DNA from 2 places in the Limnohabitans sp. TS-CS-82 genome. Region 2 is predicted to be linked to the other one. Evidence: predicted binding sites of a transcription regulator. Region 2 holds the regulator's gene; the other holds the start of a gene.
The links. The regulator FNR, encoded in region 2, switches genes on or off when oxygen is low (the NO sensors DNR and NnrR bind a similar motif). The targets are predictions, from matches to a motif close to TTGATNNNNATCAA.
Positions count from the first base shown of each region.

Region 1: a site for FNR is predicted at 6,105-6,118, ahead of C5F52_RS02585 (TraR/DksA family transcriptional regulator). Genes of this name have one in related genera too.

Region 1 is NZ_PTQX01000001.1:538,838-548,154, forward strand. Features, by position in the region: gene C5F52_RS29630 (hypothetical protein) at 1-134, shown strand, start outside; gene queA (tRNA preQ1(34) S-adenosylmethionine ribosyltransferase-isomerase QueA) at 226-1,323, shown strand; gene tgt (tRNA guanosine(34) transglycosylase Tgt) at 1,310-2,476, shown strand; gene C5F52_RS02560 (FIST N-terminal domain-containing protein) at 2,502-3,782, opposite strand; gene C5F52_RS02565 (PhaM family polyhydroxyalkanoate granule multifunctional regulatory protein) at 3,779-4,441, opposite strand; gene C5F52_RS02570 (copper chaperone PCu(A)C) at 4,504-4,998, opposite strand; gene C5F52_RS02575 (YcnI family protein) at 5,014-5,565, opposite strand; gene C5F52_RS02580 (DUF2946 family protein) at 5,677-6,033, opposite strand; gene C5F52_RS02585 (TraR/DksA family transcriptional regulator) at 6,171-6,536, shown strand; gene C5F52_RS02590 (hypothetical protein) at 6,549-6,920, shown strand; gene C5F52_RS02595 (fumarylacetoacetate hydrolase family protein) at 6,997-7,956, opposite strand; gene C5F52_RS02600 (DUF3108 domain-containing protein) at 7,968-9,080, shown strand; gene C5F52_RS02605 (DUF3567 domain-containing protein) at 9,140-9,317, shown strand, end outside.
Region 2 is NZ_PTQX01000007.1:118,433-127,749, forward strand. Features, by position in the region: gene ccoN (cytochrome-c oxidase, cbb3-type subunit I) at 1-346, shown strand, start outside; gene ccoO (cytochrome-c oxidase, cbb3-type subunit II) at 357-980, shown strand; gene C5F52_RS15130 (cbb3-type cytochrome c oxidase subunit 3) at 992-1,129, shown strand; gene ccoP (cytochrome-c oxidase, cbb3-type subunit III) at 1,161-2,078, shown strand; gene ccoG (cytochrome c oxidase accessory protein CcoG) at 2,163-3,533, shown strand; gene C5F52_RS15145 (FixH family protein) at 3,540-3,830, shown strand; gene C5F52_RS15150 (hypothetical protein) at 3,886-4,194, shown strand; gene fnr (fumarate/nitrate reduction transcriptional regulator Fnr) at 4,191-4,928, opposite strand; gene hemN (oxygen-independent coproporphyrinogen III oxidase) at 5,005-6,393, shown strand; gene C5F52_RS15165 (sulfite exporter TauE/SafE family protein) at 6,393-7,106, shown strand; gene C5F52_RS15170 (sulfite exporter TauE/SafE family protein) at 7,107-7,922, opposite strand; gene C5F52_RS15175 (cell division protein ZapA) at 8,145-8,450, opposite strand; gene C5F52_RS15180 (DUF904 domain-containing protein) at 8,447-8,674, opposite strand; cobalamin riboswitch at 8,710-8,955, shown strand; gene C5F52_RS15185 (TonB-dependent receptor) at 9,031-9,317, shown strand, end outside.

The sequences.
Region 1 (9,317 bases), on a different contig from region 2:
CATGTGCCGTTGGACAAAGCTCAATGGCTGGAGTCGCGTATATCGATACTACCGTCACCCCCAATAAGTTTGTATCACTTGCATTAACGCCCAACAAAGATGATGGTGTCATTGTGATTGGCACAAAACAGTAATAACTAGTTAGCGTACTTTTAGACTTTAAAACAGCCGTGCGAAAATCACGGCTGTTTTTACTTGGAACGGGCCTGTCCGGCCCTCAAGCGCATGCTTCACACCTACACCCTCAGCGATTTCGATTTCCATCTGCCCGAGTCGCTGATCGCGCAACACCCCGCCTCTGAACGCAGCGCCTCACGCTTGCTCGATGGCCGCTCGGCCGACTTGGTCGACCGCACTTTCAAAGACCTCCCCTCCCTCCTCAAAGCTGGCGATTTGCTGGTGTTCAACGACACCCAAGTGGTGAAAGCCCGTTTGTTTGGCGAAAAGCCCACCGGCGGCAAGCTGGAGCTCTTGGTTGAACGCGTGCTGACGAACCACGAAGTGGTGGCCCACATGAAGGTGAGCAAAAAGCCGCCCGTGGGTACTGAGCTGTTGATGGTCGGCGGCAAAAATAACGGCGGATTCAACGCCACGCTCTTGGGCCGCTGGCCCAATGAAGACGGCCAACTGTTTCGCTTCAAGTTCAGCGACGAGCCGCACACACTGATGCAAGCGCACGGCCACATGCCACTGCCGCCCTACATCGAGCGCCACCAAAACACCGCCGACGCGCAACACGAAACCGAGGAAGACAAAGCCGAGGACGAGCGCCGTTACCAAACCGTGTTTGCCAAACACCCCGGTGCCGCCGCGGCCCCCACCGCAGCGCTGCACTTTGACGAAGGCGTGCTACAAGGGCTAGAAGCCCAAGGCGTGTCTCGCGCCAGCGTCACGCTGCATGTGGGAGCGGGCACGTTTCAGCCAGTCAAGACCGAGAACTTGGCCGAGCACCGCATGCACAGCGAGTGGTACAACATCCCGCCAGAAACCATCCAAGCCATTGCCGATTGCCGCGCACGCGGTGGCCGCGTGGTGGCGGTGGGCACGACCAGCGTGCGCACGCTAGAGAGTTGGGCGCAAAGTGGGCTGACGAGTGGCGACACACAAATCTTCATCACGCCCGGCTTTACGTTCCAGGTGGTGGATGTGTTGATCACCAACTTCCATTTACCCAAGAGCACATTGCTCATGTTGGTCAGCGCGTTTGCTGGCTTCGAGCACATGCACGCGCTGTACCGCCACGCCATTGCCCACCAATACCGATTCTTCAGCTACGGCGACGCCATGCTGCTACAAAGAAAGACCAACCATGTTGAAGTTTGACGTTCTCACCAAAGACACATCTAGTCATGCCCGCCGCGGCACGCTCACGCTCAACCACGGCGTGGTGCAAACCCCTATCTTCATGCCCGTGGGCACCTACGGCACGGTCAAAGGCGTGATGCCTCGCAGCCTCGAAGAAATGGGCGCGCAAATCATTTTGGGCAACACCTTCCACCTGTGGATGCGCCCTGGCCTCGATGTGATGCAAAGCTTTGGCGGCTTGCACGACTTTGAGCGTTGGAACAAACCCATCCTCACCGACAGCGGCGGTTTTCAGGTGTGGTCGCTGGGTGCGATGCGCAAAATCACCGAAGAAGGCGTGACGTTTGCCTCGCCCGTGAACGGCGACAAGTTATTCATGTCACCCGAGGTGAGCATGCAAATTCAAACCACGCTCAACAGTGACATCGTCATGCAACTCGACGAGTGCACACCTTACGAAACCAAAGGCCACCTCACCACAGAGGCCGAGGCTCGCAAGTCAATGGAGATGAGCCGCCGCTGGGCCGTGCGCAGCAAAGACGAATTTGCACGCTTAGAAAACCCCAACGCCCTGTTTGGCATCGTGCAAGGCGGCATGTTTACCAACTTGCGCCAAGAGTCACTCGATGCGCTGGTGGACATGAACTTCCCCGGCTACGCCATTGGCGGCGTGAGCGTGGGCGAGCCCAAAGACCAAATGCTAGAAATCATGGCGCACACACCGCATCGCATGCCCGAAAACAAACCACGCTACTTGATGGGTGTGGGCACACCCGAAGACTTGGTGCAAGGCGTGGCCGATGGCGTAGACATGTTTGACTGCGTCATGCCCACACGCAATGCACGCAACGGCACCATCTTCACCCGCTATGGCGATTTGAAGCTGCGCAATGCCCGTCACAAGGCAGACCACGGGCCACTCGACAGCACCTGCACCTGCTACACCTGCGCCGGCCACACACGCCCCGACGGCACAACCAGCGGCGGCTTTAGCCGTGCGTACTTGCACCACTTAGACCGCTGCGGCGAAATGCTCGGCCCCATGTTGACCACAGTACACAACCTGCACTACTACCTCAACCTCATGCGCGAAGTGCGCGAGTCTTTAGAAGCAGGGCAGTTCGGCGCATTCCGCGCCAAGTTCAAAGAAGACCGCGCACGCGGGGTTTAAACCCCGCCGCTAAGCGGCAGCGCCATCAAACCTCAGTGGTGAACACCGTCAAAACGCCGGTGTAGCCATGCAGCTCTTGGTGGGCAATTTCGCCACCGGCAAAGAAACCCACCAGCGGCACATCGCCCAATGCGCGGCGCACGATGTGCATCTCAGCACTCTCGCCACCAAAGTGTGGACCGCCGCGCCCTGCGCAGCTCACATAAATAGCACCCGCCATGCGGCGTGCGGGATGCGGGTTGATGTTGGTGTCGGCACTGAGTGCGCCCGCCAAGTCAGCCGTCATTTCTTCGGGCTCTAGGGCCTCGCGAATTTCGGCACAAATGCGTGTCAGGTCTGCGCGTGCCGCAGCGGCATTGCGCTCACAAAACGTGAGGCGCATACCCACCTCCACCGGCTGCGCCACAGCCACCGCTTCGCGTGCGGGATCGATGCCGACGATGTGGCGAACCAACACCGCATCGTCAAACTCACCTGTGCGCTTCACAGCTGGGTCGTGCGCGGCTGATAACCCCACCAAAGTGGCACGCACTTTGGCAATCGCAGGCTGCTTGTCAGCCAGGCTGATTTTCAAATCGCGCTCCAACACATGCAGCGCAGGTTCGTTGTCTAGGGTCAGCACCACGTTGTTGTCAGCACGGGTGATGGTGTGCGTTTGGGCGATGGGCAAACACCCCTGCGTCACGCGCGACACCATGGCCACGCTGGCATCAAACGCCACACCACTCAAGCCGCCATGAAACACGCCTGCAGCATGGCCCTGCCCTGCGATGTTGCCGTCGCCACTGAAAGCAAACTGCACCACATCGGTTCGGCTGGCCGACAAGCCACCAAACACATAGCCGCTGGCCGTGCGTTGTGCTAACTCGGCAATCAACTCGGGCACATCGGGCGTGTGTGCATCGGCATGCAACAAGGCCGTGTGCGGCACAAAGCTGCTGCCATGCTTGGCACCCATGCCGGCTTGCGCCAACGGGGCCACGCCGCTGAACACGCGGTAGTGCTCAGGCGAGATGTCGCACAACATCACACTCAGCGCTGGCTCATCAAAATATTCCACGTTGTTGGCCGCAATACCCACCCCCACGGTGCCCGCCCAATCGGTCACCTCCGGCAGCTCAGCGCTGAGGTGCGACAAGATGTCTTGTGCGTGCGTGGCGTAGTGGTCGGTGATGTAAATCAAACCAAGGTGCGGCGCACTGGCGTACTCGGGCAAGGCCATGTGCGCGCGCAACTGCGCCAGCACCAAGCCTGCGGCCATTTCCCACTGCGGGTGGGTGGCGTGACCGTAGGGGAAGAGTTTCATCGTTTGGATTTGGTGGCGGTTTTACGCGCGGGTGTTTTGCGGGCGGCAGGTTTGCGCGCAGCTGTTTTGGCGGCCGATTTTTTAGCAGCAGGCTTGGCAGCACCAGTGGTGGCGTGTGCTTGTGCGCGATGCGCCATGTCGTTCATGGCATGTGTGGCGATGTGCTGAAACTGGTCCGTCAAAGCGCCCCACCAATGAGAAGGGTCCACACCAGCAGCCGCAGCTTTTTTGCTGCGTGACTTGCTGGCTTTAGGTTGGGCTTTTGGCTCTTCTGCCGCAGCTTCTGCCTGTGCAGGCGCTGCTTGCGTGAATGCGTATTTAGGCTGGGCAGGTGCTGGTTGCGCCGCTTCTTGCGGCTTGACCTTGAGCGACTCAGCCAAATCGTTGAAGCTCATGTTCATGCCCTTCAAGGTATTGAGCGTCATGCACTGCACTTCGAGAGCCTGAATGGTGGCGCCCACTGCTTTGCTGTTTTGTTCCAGCCAAAACTGAACCGTCTTGAGTTCTTGAATGCGCTTCTCAAGCTCTTCAGGGTCCAGCGTAGGAGCCACCCAACCAGGCGCAGCAGATGATGTGGCTCCACCTCCGGGCGTGAGGTTCTTTAAAAAGTCAAAGCCCGGAACGAACTTGGTGAAATCAAAACCGGCTGGGTGGGTCATGTCTGTCTCCTGTATGTATAGGTCGCATTAAACCAAAACCCAGCCCACGCTTGGCTGACAGCTCAGTGCTTGTGGTCAGCATGGTTGTGTTCCATCTGTTTTTGATGTTGCATCATGGGTGCTTGCATGCCCACTTGCACTTTCAGCTCTACGTTGGACTTCACGCCTTTGGCATCTTGAAACGTCAGCGTCACAGGCACGGTAGTGTCTTTGGCCAAGGGTGCTTTCAAGTCCATCAACATCACGTGATAGCCGCCAGGCTTGAGCTCGACCGCTTTGCCAGCGGGCAAGTCTAGGCCGTTGGGCAAGGCGTTCATACGCATCACGTCTTTGTCCATCTTCATTTCGTGAATCTCAGCCACGCCTGCGACGGGGCTGCTCACGCCCACCAATTTGGCGTTGTCTTTGGCGGTGATTTTCATGAATGCACCGGTGGCCTTTTGGCCTTGCACAGTGGCGCGTGCCCATGCGTCGGTGATGGTCACGTTTTGGGCATACGCGTTGACCGCGCACGCAGTGGCGAATGCGGTGGCGATGAGGTGTTTCGTAAATTTCATAAATGCTCCTTTGAATTAATGGTGGTGTTCGTGTTTGGGTGCGGCTTGCACGTCTAGCAAAGCAGCAGGTGATTTGAGGCCGCGTGTCGAGGTGCCTTGGGTTGGAATGTCTGACCAATCATTTTGACTGTTCTCGCACACCTGCAACACCTTCACCCATAAAGGTCCTGCTTGGTTGGGCAAACGTCCCATGAAGGCGAATTCATCAAACTGGTCATCGGGCAGGGCATTGTCTTTGTGTGTCGCCGTCCAGCGCAACTCCACCACATCGTCGGTCACGGTTTTGCCATGGCTGATGTACGGCTTGTTCAGTTGGGCTTTACGGGTGGTGATGGTCCAGCCTACTTTGGGTTGCGGCTTGGCCCCTTCAAAGCCAGCGGGCACTTGCACGACCAGGCCATGGGTTGCCGCACCGTTGCAGCCATGCCCCACACGTAACGTAGCTTTGTAATAACTGCCAGCCACCGCTTGCGGTTCTGTCAAGACGATGTGGGCGTGTGCCTGCAGCGCCGTAGCCGCCAAGCAAGCCCAGATGCACTGGGCGAGTGTTTTGAAAAATTGATTCATCTTGTTTCCTTCTGTTTGAACTTGCGTCAATTGCATCTGACCTGTGTGCGAACGCGCAGCACAAAGCCAGCACACCAAGCGGCGGCACAAGGCCGCGCGCCCGTTTAAAACTCAGAGGGAAAGTTCAGGCGGCCCACGCGAAGGCAGCGGGGGCGCAGTGAGAGCCGCAATGTGCGCTGCAGCGATGGGCTGCATGACATGGGCCAGTGGGGAAGGTTGGGTCAACGCAGTGTTCAACGCAGGAGGTGGTGCGCTGATGGAGGCACACAAAGGGCAGTCCAGCGTGTGGGTGGATGCGGCAGCTTCATCGTCACTTTGCACCACCAGCTTCATGCTGCCCGTGCTGGTACAGACCAAGTCCATGCCCTGCGGGTTGACGATGGGCGATGCAATGGCCACGCCAACAGACAACGCAAACCACACCAGCACAAGGCGGGTGAGTTGGATGGCGTGACGCAAGCGTTGCATGTTTGAAATTATGTCTGACGCATTGGACATATTCGCAACGTCTGCCCTGCCTAGGTGAAAACGAGGATTCATTGACATCCATCAAGGAATGAAGCGCATGATGGGCGCAACATCAAACCATAAATAGAGGAGCTTCCATGGACGCACAACACGCCACAGCCTTCAAGCAAAAGCTTGAAACCCAACGCGCCGACTTGCTTGCACAAATTGCACAGCAACGCGGTGGCAAAGCCAGCCGCGCAGAAGTGGCGGCCGAGCACTTCGCGCACAACGAAGACTCAGACGCACAGGTCAACACCGCACGCGATTTGGAGTTCGCCATCAACGAACACGAAACCGCCGAGCTGGCTGCGATTGACGACGCCTTGGCTCGCTTAAGTGCTGGCACGTATGGCCATTGCGTCGATTGCGATGCCACGATTTCCGAAGCACGCCTGAACGCAGCACCCGAAGCAGCGCGCTGCATTGGCTGCCAAGAAAAATCTGAACACAACCACCACTAAGAAAGAAAACACATGACCACTTTTCACGCCGTTGTTTGGATGGACCACCAAGAAGCCCACGTGCTGATGTTCGACCGTGAGCACGTGGAGAGCCAACGCGTCAAATCACGCACCCACCACAAACACCAAGGCAAACCCACCGACACCGCACACCTGTATGCCGACATTGCCAAAGCCCTAGAAGGCACACACGAAGTGTTGGTCACCGGACCAGGTAAAGCTCGCGATGAGTTCCGTGACTGGTGCAAACAACACCACGCCCATGTGAACGTGGTGGACAGCGTCGCCAGCGACCACCCCACCGATGCACAAGTGGTGGCCATGGCACGTCAGTACTTCAAGAAGTTCGACAAAATGGCCGCAGACCCCGCGCACCTGAAGTAAACCTTCAGCCACGTGCGTGGCCGACAACAAAAAGCCCGCTACAGCAGCGGGCTTTTTGTTTTGGCGAAACGTTTGTTTAAGCGTCTAGCGAGGCCAGTTCTTGCTCGATGGCACCAAACACGCTTTGGCCATCTTTGCCTTTGGCTTCGATGCGCACAGTGTCGGCAAACTTCATGTACTCGGTGGTGGCCTTGCCATCGAGCGCAGTTTCCATGGCGCGTTTTTCGGCGATGCAGCTATAGCCTTTGGGCCACTCAGTTTTGCCGTTTTTCTCAAAGCCCGCATTGCTGACTGTGCCGCTGTTGACCACGGTGCCTGCACGCAGTGCGCGCGTTTTGCTGGCATAGGCCACGAGTTGGCCGAAGTGATGCGTCATGTCTGTGCCTGCGTCGCACATGCCGACCTTGCGGCCGTTCCATGCCACTTGCACGGTCAGGTGCACGCTGCCGTTGTCCCATGCGTCGCCCAGCTCATCCAGCGTCACGGCCACGGGGCTGAATGACGCAGCGGGGTGGCTTTGCACGTTGTGTGTGACGTTGCGCAGGGTGATGGCGTTGGACAGCATGACCAAGCGGATGCTTTCAAGCGCATCGTCAGCCGATGCACCCACGGGCACGTCACCTGTGATGACGGCGATTTCGGCAGAGAAGTCTGCACCTAGGTTTTCGTTGGCACACACCACATGGTCGTTTGCGCCCATCAGTGCATCGCTGGCGGCTTGGTGCATCACCAAATCGCCCTCACCCTCGCCCAACAAGGCGGCGTGATTGGCGTAGGCATTGCCCGTCAGGCGCTGGTAGGCGCGGGGCAGCGGGGCCATGCAAAGTGCAGGGTCAAACGGGAAGGCGTGGCGCGCTTTACCGTTGTTGAGGGTTTCATACAAGTCTTGCAGTTGGGGGGCGATGAAGCCCCAGTCGTCCAGCGCTTGCTGCATGCGGGTGGCGATGCCCGTCGCATAATGCGCGGTGCTCAAGTCGCGCGACACAACCACCAGTTGTCCATCGCGTGTACCGTCTTTGTATGTGGCTAATTTCATGCCACGATTCTATGAAAGAACACGCGCCCGCCATGCAGGTAGCCGCCCACGTCAACAACGCACCTGTTAGCCATCCGCATTTGCAGCGCAAACACGCGGTGCTGCTGGTGTCTGGCGTGTTGTTGATGCACCTCTGGCTGCTGGCAGGTGGCCCTATGTGGTTCACGCCGGAGCCGGGCCAGCCTTTGCATCCCCAAGCCATGGTGACGCGCCAAATCGAGGTCGCTGCACCACGCGCACCGCAAGTGCCAAAGCCTGTGCAGCCGGCCCGCACCCAACCCAAGCCAACTGATGCTGCGGATACAAATGCCAACGCAAGCGCTGTCGACGCATCGACATCCAAAACAAAACCATTGAACTTCGACGATTTCGGTGTCGACCTGGCTGCGCCTGTCGCCCTGCCGCCTCGTCAGGCCTCTGGCCTTGACTTGCCGCCTCACAACCGCACCGGCAGCGATGGACTCACCCAAGCCACCGCGTTCAAAGCCCCCGAATCGGCTCTGCTGAAATACAAAGTGCAAGGCCAAGCCAAAGGTTTGAATTACTGGGCCTCGGCCGAACTCGCGTGGCAACAAGACGGCCAAAACTACGATTCGCGTTTGACCGTCAGCGCATTTTTGCTTGGCTCGCGCACCCAAGTCAGCAAGGGCACGTTAGGGCCCGAAGGCCTCATGCCCACACGCTTTGGCGACAAGGGTCGCAGCGAACTGGCTGCGCACTTTCAGCGCGACAAAGGCATCATCAGCTTCAGCGCCAATTCGCCCGATGCGCCGCTGCTCAAAGGCGCGCAAGACCGCTTGAGCGTGGTGATTCAAATCAGCACCCTATTGGCAGGCGACCCCACGCGTTTCCCGCTGGGCACGATGCTGTCGTTCCAAACTGTGTCGCAGCGCGAGGCGGAGGTCTGGCACTTCTTGGTGGAAAAAGAAGAGTTGCTGCAATTGCCCTTTGGCGAGATCGGTGCCATCAAGCTCAACCGCAAGCCCCGCCGTGAGTTTGACCAGCACATTGAGCTTTGGTTTGCCCCCACATTGGGCTATTTGCCTGTGCGTTTGCGCATCACCAACGCCAACGGCGACTTTGTGGACCAACTTTTAAACACCGCCGAAAAACCCAGCCCTTGAATTTGGGCTTTTGAATCCGATATGCTTAGATGCAATTCGTTTTCAGCCGAAAGATTCCCATGGACATGCTCTACAACTCCGACACGTATTCCGTGATGCACCTGCACGTGCAAGACGACGCGTTGGTGCCTGTCCGCCCAGACGTGCCCGCCTTGGCCCGTCATGGCTTTGAGATCGTAGACAAACGTTCTGGCAAAGAGATTTACCTCGAAGGCTCGTGGGCCGAGCAATTTCAGG
Region 2 (9,317 bases):
AATCTACTACTTGATTCCTAAGTTGTTCGGCCGCAAGGAAATGTTCAGCGTCAAGGCGATCGAGGTCCACTTCTGGTTGGCCACCATCGGTATCGTGTTGTACATCGCTGCGATGTGGATTGCCGGTGTAATGCAAGGTTTGATGTGGCGCGCGATCAACGCCGACGGCACATTGACTTACACCTTTGTTGAATCTGTCAAAGCCACGTATCCGTTCTATGTCATTCGTATGGCGGGTGGTTTGTTGTACTTGACAGGCATGGTCATCATGTTGTGGAACGTGGTCAAAACTGCGACCAGCGGTAACACCGTGAGCGTTGCCATTCCAGCACCTGCACACGCCTGAGGAGAAATAAATGTCTGATAACAATTCCAAAGGCTTCTCCCACGCCAGCGTGGAGACCAATAACTTTTTGATGATCGTGTTGATCTTGATCGCTGTCGCTTTTGGCGGCTTGGTTGAGATCGTGCCTTTGTTCTTCCAAAAGTCCACCACTGAGCCCGTCATCGGCGTGAAGCCTTTGACTGCCTTGCAGTTGGCTGGCCGTGACATCTATGTGCGTGAAGGTTGCTACAACTGCCACTCGCAAATGATCCGTCCTTTCCGTGCAGAGACATTGCGTTACGGCCACTACTCAGTGGCTGGTGAGTCTGTGTATGACCATCCCTTCCAATGGGGCAGCAAGCGTACCGGTCCAGACTTGGCTCGCGTCGGCGGTAAATACAGCGACGAATGGCACCGTGTTCATTTGAACAACCCACGCGATGTGGTGCCTGAGTCCAACATGCCTGAGTACCCATGGCTGTTGAAGAACACGGTCGATGCGGCAGCCATGCCTGCACACATGAAGGCATTGCGCACAGTGGGCGTGCCTTATACGGATGAAGAAATCGCTAAGGCCTCCGAAGACGTCGCGGGTAAAACCGAGATGGAAGCTGTGATTGCTTTCCTCCAATCACTGGGCCTCGCGCTCAAATAAGGAGACACCCCATGGATGTCAATGATCTGCGCATCGCGACCACGTTGATTTCGTTTGCCTTGTTCATCGGCATCATGGTGTGGGCTTTTTCTCGACGTAACAAAGAAGATTTTGAGGCCGCATCAAAGCTGCCCCTCGATCAAGACTAAGGCCCAGAGGCCTTTGTAAAGGAATCGAATCATGAGTGATTTCACAAGTAATTTTTGGTCGATCTTCGTATCGTCCATCTCCATTTTTGGCATCGTGTACTGCGCATTTTTGCTGTGGTTCTCTGCCAAAGTTAAAGTGTCAGCACACGAAGAGGACGGTACAACCGGCCACGTCTGGGACGAGGACTTGCGTGAAATGAACAACCCACTGCCACGTTGGTGGCTGTGGCTGTTCATCATCACCATGGTGTTTGCTGTGGTGTATTTCATTGCTTACCCAGGCTTGGGCGGCTATGCAGGCAAGTTGGCTTGGACATCGCAAGGTCAATACGAAGCTGAAGTGGCCAAGGCCAACCAAGAACTCGAGCCTTTGTATGCTGCTTTCAACGCGCAAACACCTGAGCAACTGTCGCAAGACCCCAAAGCCATGGCTGTGGGCGAGCGTTTGTTCATGAACAACTGTGCTCAGTGCCACGGCTCTGACGCACGCGGTTCTAAGGGCTTCCCTAACTTGACCGACAGCGATTGGTTGCACGGCGGTACGACTGACAAGATCAAAGAAACCATCACCAAAGGCCGCATTGGTCAAATGCCTCCGATGGCTGCAGCCGTTGGAAGCCCTGATGACATTCGTAACGTGTCGCACTATGTGTTGAGCTTGTCTGGCAGCCCACACGACTCCGTGCGTGCCGCTTTGGGTAAGTCCAAGTTCGGTGCTTGCGCTGCATGTCACGGTCCTGACGGCAAAGGTATGCAAGCCATGGGCTCTGCTAACTTGACCGACAAGATCTGGTTGCACGGTTGGGGCGAAGAGGCCATCACCGCGATGATCAACGGTGGTAAGGTCAACCAAATGCCAGCACAAGAAGGCCGTTTGACTGAGTCACAAATTCACGTGTTGACTGCCTATGTTTGGGGCTTCTCGAACAAACCTGCTGCTACGAAGTAAAACGCTTTGAACTCTGCTGACGACTCCAAGCAGCGCAAGACCATCCCTATCGTTCCAGAGCCTTCGGGCTCTGCGGACGAGGCGATGGTCTCGCTTTATGCTGCATCGAAAAAAATCTACCCTCGCTCTGTCGAGGGTATCTTTGCGTATTGGCGCTGGATTTTGGTGGTCCTGACGCAGCTGGTGTTTTACGGTTTGCCTTGGTTTGAGTGGGGCACACGCCAAGCCGTGTTGTTCGACTTGGCATCGCGCCGTTTTTATATTTTTGGTTTGGTCTTGTACCCGCAAGACTTCATCTACCTCACCGGCCTGTTGGTGATCTCAGCCTTGGCGCTGTTTTTGTTCACGGCAGTGGCGGGGCGTTTGTGGTGTGGCTATGCCTGCCCGCAAACCGTTTACAGCGAAATTTTCTTGTGGATTGAGCGCAAGGTCGAAGGCGATCGCTCAGCCCGCATGCGCTTGGATGATGCTGATTTCTCGTTAGAGAAATTGGTGAAGAAATGGTACAAGCACATCATCTGGATCTTCTTCTCGATCTGGACTGGCTTTACCTTTGTGGGTTATTTCACGCCCATCCGCGAATTGGCGATGGAATTCTTCCTGACCCAAATGAGTTCATGGGAACTGTTCTGGGTGTTCTTCTACGCCTTTGCCACGTATGGCAACGCAGGCTTCATGCGCGAACAGGTGTGCAAATACATGTGCCCCTATGCGCGCTTTCAAAGCGCCATGTTTGACAACGACACACTCATCGTCACGTATGACACAGAGCGTGGTGAGCCACGTGGCCCGCGCGCCAAGAAAGCTGAAGCAGGGGCTTTGAACTTGGGGGCCTGCGTCGACTGCACTTTGTGCGTGCAAGTGTGTCCCACCGGCATTGATATCCGCGATGGCTTGCAATACGAATGCATTGGCTGCGGTGCTTGCGCTGACGTGTGCGACACCGTGATGGACAAGATGGGCTATGCCCGTGGCTTGGTGCGCTACTCCACGCAAAATGCGATGGACAACAAGTGGACGCCCGCCCAAATCTGGCAACGCCTGATGCGCCCGCGCATTCAGATCTACACCATGATCTTGTTGGCTGTGACAGTGGGCTTGTTTGTGTCGTTGAGCTTGCGTACACCGTTCAAGGTTGACGTGGTGCGTGACCGCTCGACTTTGTCGCGCATCACGGAATACGGCACACTTGAAAATGTGTACCGTCTGCAAATCATGAACGCAGCGGAGAGCATTCAGACTTACCGCTTGTCAGTCAAAGGTTTGCCAGGTTTGAAAATCACGACCGATACCGAAGTCATGGTGGACCCTGCACAAGCCCGTTGGATTGTGTTGCGTGCCGATGTGCCTTATGGTTCTGTCGAGGGTGGCTCGCACAAAATCATGTTTGAAGTTCAGGCCTTGGGTACCGATGAGTTTGTGGTCGAAAAATCTGTGTTCATCGTTCCTAGGTAATGCATCATGAAACAAGAAACAACTGATACCAAAGCATGGTGGCAATATGGTCACGTTTGGCTCATCATCGCGGGCCCTGCTGCGGTCATTGTGGCGGGATTCATCACGTTGGCGATTGCCATTCGCGTGCCCGACCCCGTGGTGGCCGACGACTATTACCGCCGAGGCTTAGATATCAACAAAACCTTGGCGGCAGAAAAAGACATGCAGCTGGCACCCGCCATGCAGGCGCGTAACCATGTGGTGACGCCCAAAGCTGAGTCAGCCAAGCAAGAGACCCCCGCGAAAACCCCATGACTTGGCGCTGTCATTCGAGCCTAGACTGAACTCATTCCTGTTTAGGAGAATCAGAATGTTGGCTCAGCGAATGATGTGGATTGCATGGCCTGCTTTTTTAGTAGCAGGTGTTTTGGAAATGCTGGTGTTTGCGTTTGTAGACCCGCAAGATATGCAATGGTTTGGTCAGCCTATTGAGCTCTCACGACAAGGTGTCTATACCTTGTCGTTTTTTGTTTTCTGGATGGTCACGGCAGCCTCCAGCGCATTGACCACCTTGCTGTCGGTATCACCGTTTGAAATGAACCGTTGCCCGATGGTGCCAACAGAGCGACCTGATGGCTGCCCCAAGCAAGAGGTGTGTTGCGACCCTGTCGCTGTTTAAATAGGTTGGCAGGTTTGTGCGTTCACGATGAGCTTGAGCGCATCGGCATTCAAAATGCGCACATGGCGTTGTTTGACTTCTACGACGCCGTCTTCTACAAACTTTGAAAACGTGCGGCTCACCGTTTCGAGTTTGAGCCCAAGGTAGCTGCCAATATCTTCGCGCGTCATGCGCAAAATGAGTTCAGACTGAGAGAACCCTCTGGCGTGCAGGCGCTGCACCAAGTTCAACAAGAACGCCGCGAGACGCTCTTCTGCACGCATGCTGCCCAGCAGCAACATCACACCGTTTTCACGCACGATTTCTCGGCTCATGATTTTGTGGACATGGCGCTGCAGGGACGTGATTTCGCGCGACAGCTCTTCAATGCGATCAAAAGGCATCACGCACACTTCGGCGTCTTCCAGTGCCACCGCATCGCAGGTGTGGTGGTCGCTCACGATGCCGTCTAGACCGATGATTTCACCGGCCATTTGAAAACCCGTCACTTGGTCGCGGCCGTCCTCAGCAGAGATGCGTGTTTTGAAGAAGCCTGTGCGAATGGCGTACAGCGCATTGAACTTGTCACCATTCCTGAACAGGTTGTCACCACGTGCCACTTTGCGGCGTGTGGCCACCACTTCGTCCACACGCTCCATCTCGCTCTCGTTCAAGCCTAAAGGCATGCACAGTTCGCGCAAATTGCAATTGGAACAGGCGACTTTGATACTGGTGGAATTCATGGGGTCTGACAGTCGTTTGTGTTGATGCAGGTCAACTTTTTGCTGCGCCTGCACGCCTATTATGGAGCGCAAATTTAGGTGTGAACTTATGCATTCTCTTGTCCTCAATCCAGAACTTTTGCAGCGCTATGACGTGGCGGGGCCGCGTTACACCTCGTATCCCACGGCAGACCGATTTGTGGAGGCGTTTGGTGAGGCCGATTATTTGCAAGCGTTAGAGCAACGCCGCGATGGTGTGGGCGCCAAAGCCTATCCCTTGTCGCTGTATGTGCACATCCCGTTTTGCGAGTCACTGTGTTACTACTGCGCCTGTAACAAGATCATCACCAAACACCACGAGCGTGGCGCAGAGTATTTGCGCTACCTTGAGCGCGAGGTTGATCTAAACATTGCGCACCTTGGTCAAGGTCAAGTGGTGTCTCAATTGCACTTGGGTGGCGGTAGCCCGACGTTTTTGAGTGATGCAGAGTTGGCGCAACTCATGGCCATGCTGCGTCGCAACTTTCAGTTTGCGCCAGGCGGTGAATACTCGGTCGAGATTGACCCACGCACGGTGACGCGTGAGCGATTGGCCCACTTGGCGGAACTGGGCTTTAACCGCCTGAGCTTTGGCGTGCAAGACTTTGAGCCCGCCGTGCAAAAAGCGGTGCATCGTATTCAACCCGCTGAGCAAGTGTTTGACTTGGTTGCTGCTGCGCGCGAATTGGGTTTTGAATCCGTCAATGCCGATTTGATTTATGGCTTGCCCATGCAAACGCCAGAAACCTTTGAGCGCACTTTGGAAAAAATCACCCAACTGCGTCCCGACCGCATTGCCTTGTATGCCTATGCGCACTTGCCCGAGCGCTTCAAGCCACAGCGTCGCATCCATACGCAAGACTTGCCGCCTGCGGCTTCGAAGCTGGTCATGTTGTCCAGCGCGATGCGTGTGTTGGTGGAGGCCGGTTATGTGTACGTGGGCATGGACCACTTTGCCTTACCCAACGACGCGCTGGCTGTGGCCAAGCGCCAAGGCCGCTTGCACCGCAACTTTCAAGGCTACAGCACGCAGCCCGATTGCGATCTGATTGCCTTGGGTGTTTCTTCCATCGGTCGCGTGGGCCCCACCTTCAGTCAAAACGTCAAGACCTTGGACGAGTATTACGACTTGCTCAACCAAGGCCGTTTGCCCGTGGCACGTGGCATGGCTTTGTCGCGTGATGACTTGGTGCGTCGCACCGTCATCATGGCACTGATGTGCCAAGGTAGCGTGCTGTTTGAATCGGTCGAGTTGGCGCACTTGGTGGACTTCAAAAAATACTTCGCAGCAGAGATGGAAAGCTTGGCCACCATGCAAGCGCAGGGCTTGTTGACCATGGACGATGCGGGCATTCACGTGACCGAGCTGGGTTGGTTCTTTGTGCGTGGCGTCGCCATGGTCTTTGACAAATACCTGCAAGCCGACAAGAACCGCGCAAGGTTCTCTAAAATCATCTGATGAACACAACTTTGGCTCTCACCGCACTCTTGATGGGGCTCGCGGGTGGGCCGCACTGTTTGGCCATGTGCGGTGCGGCCTGTGCAGGTATTGGGCGTGCTGCCCAAAAACAATCAGGCGGGCAGGGCGTGTCTGCCATGCTTTTGTTTCAACTCGGCCGCGTCATCGGCTACAGCGCTTTAGGCGCAGTGGCCGCCAGCACCATGCAAGGCGTGGGTTGGCTCAGCACCCAGTCGGCTGTGTTTCGCCCCGTCTGGACCTTGATGCACATCGTGGCCTTCATGGTGGGTGGTTTGTTGCTGTGGCGCGGTGAGCAGCCCATTTGGCTCGAAGACTTTGGCCGTGGCATTTGGCGTCGTGTGCAAAGCATGACGGCGCACCTCAAGCTGCGCAATGGTGGCGCAGTTGTCTTGGGTGTGTTGTGGGCGTTGATGCCTTGTGGTTTGCTGTATGGCGCGCTCTTGGTGGCTGCGCTCAGCAACAGCCCGCTAGAGGGCGCAGGCGTGATGGCCCTGTTTGCATTGGGTAGCGCTGTGGTGCTGACGATTGGCCCTTGGGTCTGGCTGCGTTTGCGAGGTGGGCAAATCATCAGCACAGGCAACGGAGCATGGGGTGTGCGCTTAGCGGGTTTGGCTTTGGCCGCTAGCTCGGGTTGGACCCTGTGGATGGGTCTGGTGGAGTACCAAGCCCCATGGTGCTTGGTGCCTCAGTGATCAGCTGGTGATGCCTTTGTAAAACATATAGGCGGCCAGCACATACAAGACGCTGGCAAACACACGCTTGAGTTTTTTGACGGGCAACATGTGCGCGGCCTTGGCGCCCAAAGGGGCAGTGAACACGCTGCAAGCAGCAATGACAACCAAAGCTGGCACCCAAATAAAACCAAATGCATCCGCAGGTAAACCTTCCACCGTCATGCCACTGACGATGTAGCCCGCCACGTTGGCGACAGCAATAGGAAAGCCTAAGGCTGCGCTGGTGGCCACGGCGTTGTGAATGGCCACGTTGCACCAGGTCATGAACGGCACGCTGATAAAGCCGCCGCCAGCACCGACCAAACCAGAGAGAAAACCAATCGCACCGCCTGCACCCATCAGGCCAGCCGTGGCGGGCACTTGGCGTGTAGGCGCTGGCTTTTTATCTAAGAACATTTGCGTGGCTGAGAAGCCCACAAACAAGCCAAAGAAGATGGCCAAGTAAGAGCCTTTGAGCCAGTAAAACACACCTAAGCTGCCAATCATGCTGCCCAGCACGATGCCTGGCGCCAAGCCTTTGACCAAATCCCAACGCACTGCGCCACGCTTGTGGTGCGCGCGCACGCTAGAGACTGAGGTGAAGATGATGGTGGCCATCGACGTGGCAATGGCCATCTTGACCGCAAGGTCTGCATCGACGCCGCGGTGCGAAAGCATGAAAGTGATGAAGGGCACCATCACCATGCCGCCCCCAATGCCAAGCAGCCCGGCTAAAAAGCCTGTGCAAATGCCGAGTGCAGCGAGTTCAAAAATCAGTTGGGGTTGGAGGTCCATGAGAGCGCAGGCCTTGAGAAAGTAGAAGGTGTCTGCAAGGCTCCTCAAGGCCGTCATCCTGAACCGGGGGTTCAGGTGGGCGAGGTCAGGTCAACGTTGGGTTCATCTGACGCGAGACGATCACGCTCATCAACCGATGTTCCAAGCCCGAGCTCTATGAGCATTGGTTCAAGGAAATATAAAGCCCCAAGGACTTGCAGACACGTTGATTGTAGGCGCCGCTTAGATGAGTTGGTTGTCGCGTGCGAGCACTGCATCCATACGCTGCAGCAAGTTGTGCAGGTCGGTGCTAGAAGCGCTGCTATCGCCGCTGGCTTGCACAGCAGCAGGGCGATCGGTCAAGTCAAATGCCAAGTTGAGGGCTGCCAACACCGCAATGCGGTCGCGGGCTTTGATCTTGCCGGCATCGCGAATCTTGCACATGGCCTCGTCCACTTTGGCCACGGCTTGACCCAAACGCGTTTCGCCACCTTCGGGGCAGCCCAGCACGTAGCCTTGGCCCATGATTTGAACTTCGATTTGCTTCACGCGATGTCCTTTGTCTGTGCCTCTGCGCCTTGGGGTAGGCGATCAATCAATGCGTCAATGCGGTGGCGCGCTGCGCCAAGGCGTGACTTGAGCAAGTCGCGCTCATGCGTGAGTTCTTGCACTTGCGTGGCCAGCAAGGCATTGGTGCGTTGCAGTTCTTCGTGGCGCAGCAATAAATGCTCGACGCGCTGGGCAATTTGATCGATCAGGGGTGTTTGTGACATGGCCTGTGCATTTTAAGGTGGCTGCAAGGTTAATTGCTAAAATTGCCAATGTTGGTGCTCGAGGTGTGGTTCACACGCCTCAGTTCAACGGGAAGCAGGAGGGTTGCGTCGACTTGCTCGACAAACACCTAACCTGCGCTGCCCCCGCAACGGTCAAGCGGACGAGCCCTTGTGCTCCGCTTCTGTCACACAAGCCACTGAACGCCTTGAACAAGCGTTTGGGAAGGCGACAGAGGTAGTCTCCGCCAGCCCGGATACCGGCCAACAAGGTGGCGGTGCGTCTAAAAACGCACCGCTAAATCGCTCAAGCACTGTCGGGGAAGGCGGTGAGAGCATGACATGTTGGTATTTAAATCATGAAAAAATCTATTCGCGCACGCGCGTTTGCTCCTGCGCTTTCTGTTTTGTCTTTGGCTGTTGTTGCGTCTGTCCATGCTCAAGCTATGAATGATCGTGTGCTTCCCGATGCGGTCATCACGGCGAATCGAATACCTCAAGATCCAACGCTTCTGCCGATGGGTGTTTCAGTAATCACGGCTGAGGAAATTCGATCTGCTGGTGTGACAGATGCAAGCGACGCCATTCGATGGTTAGGGGGCGCTGTGACACGTATTGATACAACTGGGGGGCGCAATCCGACGTT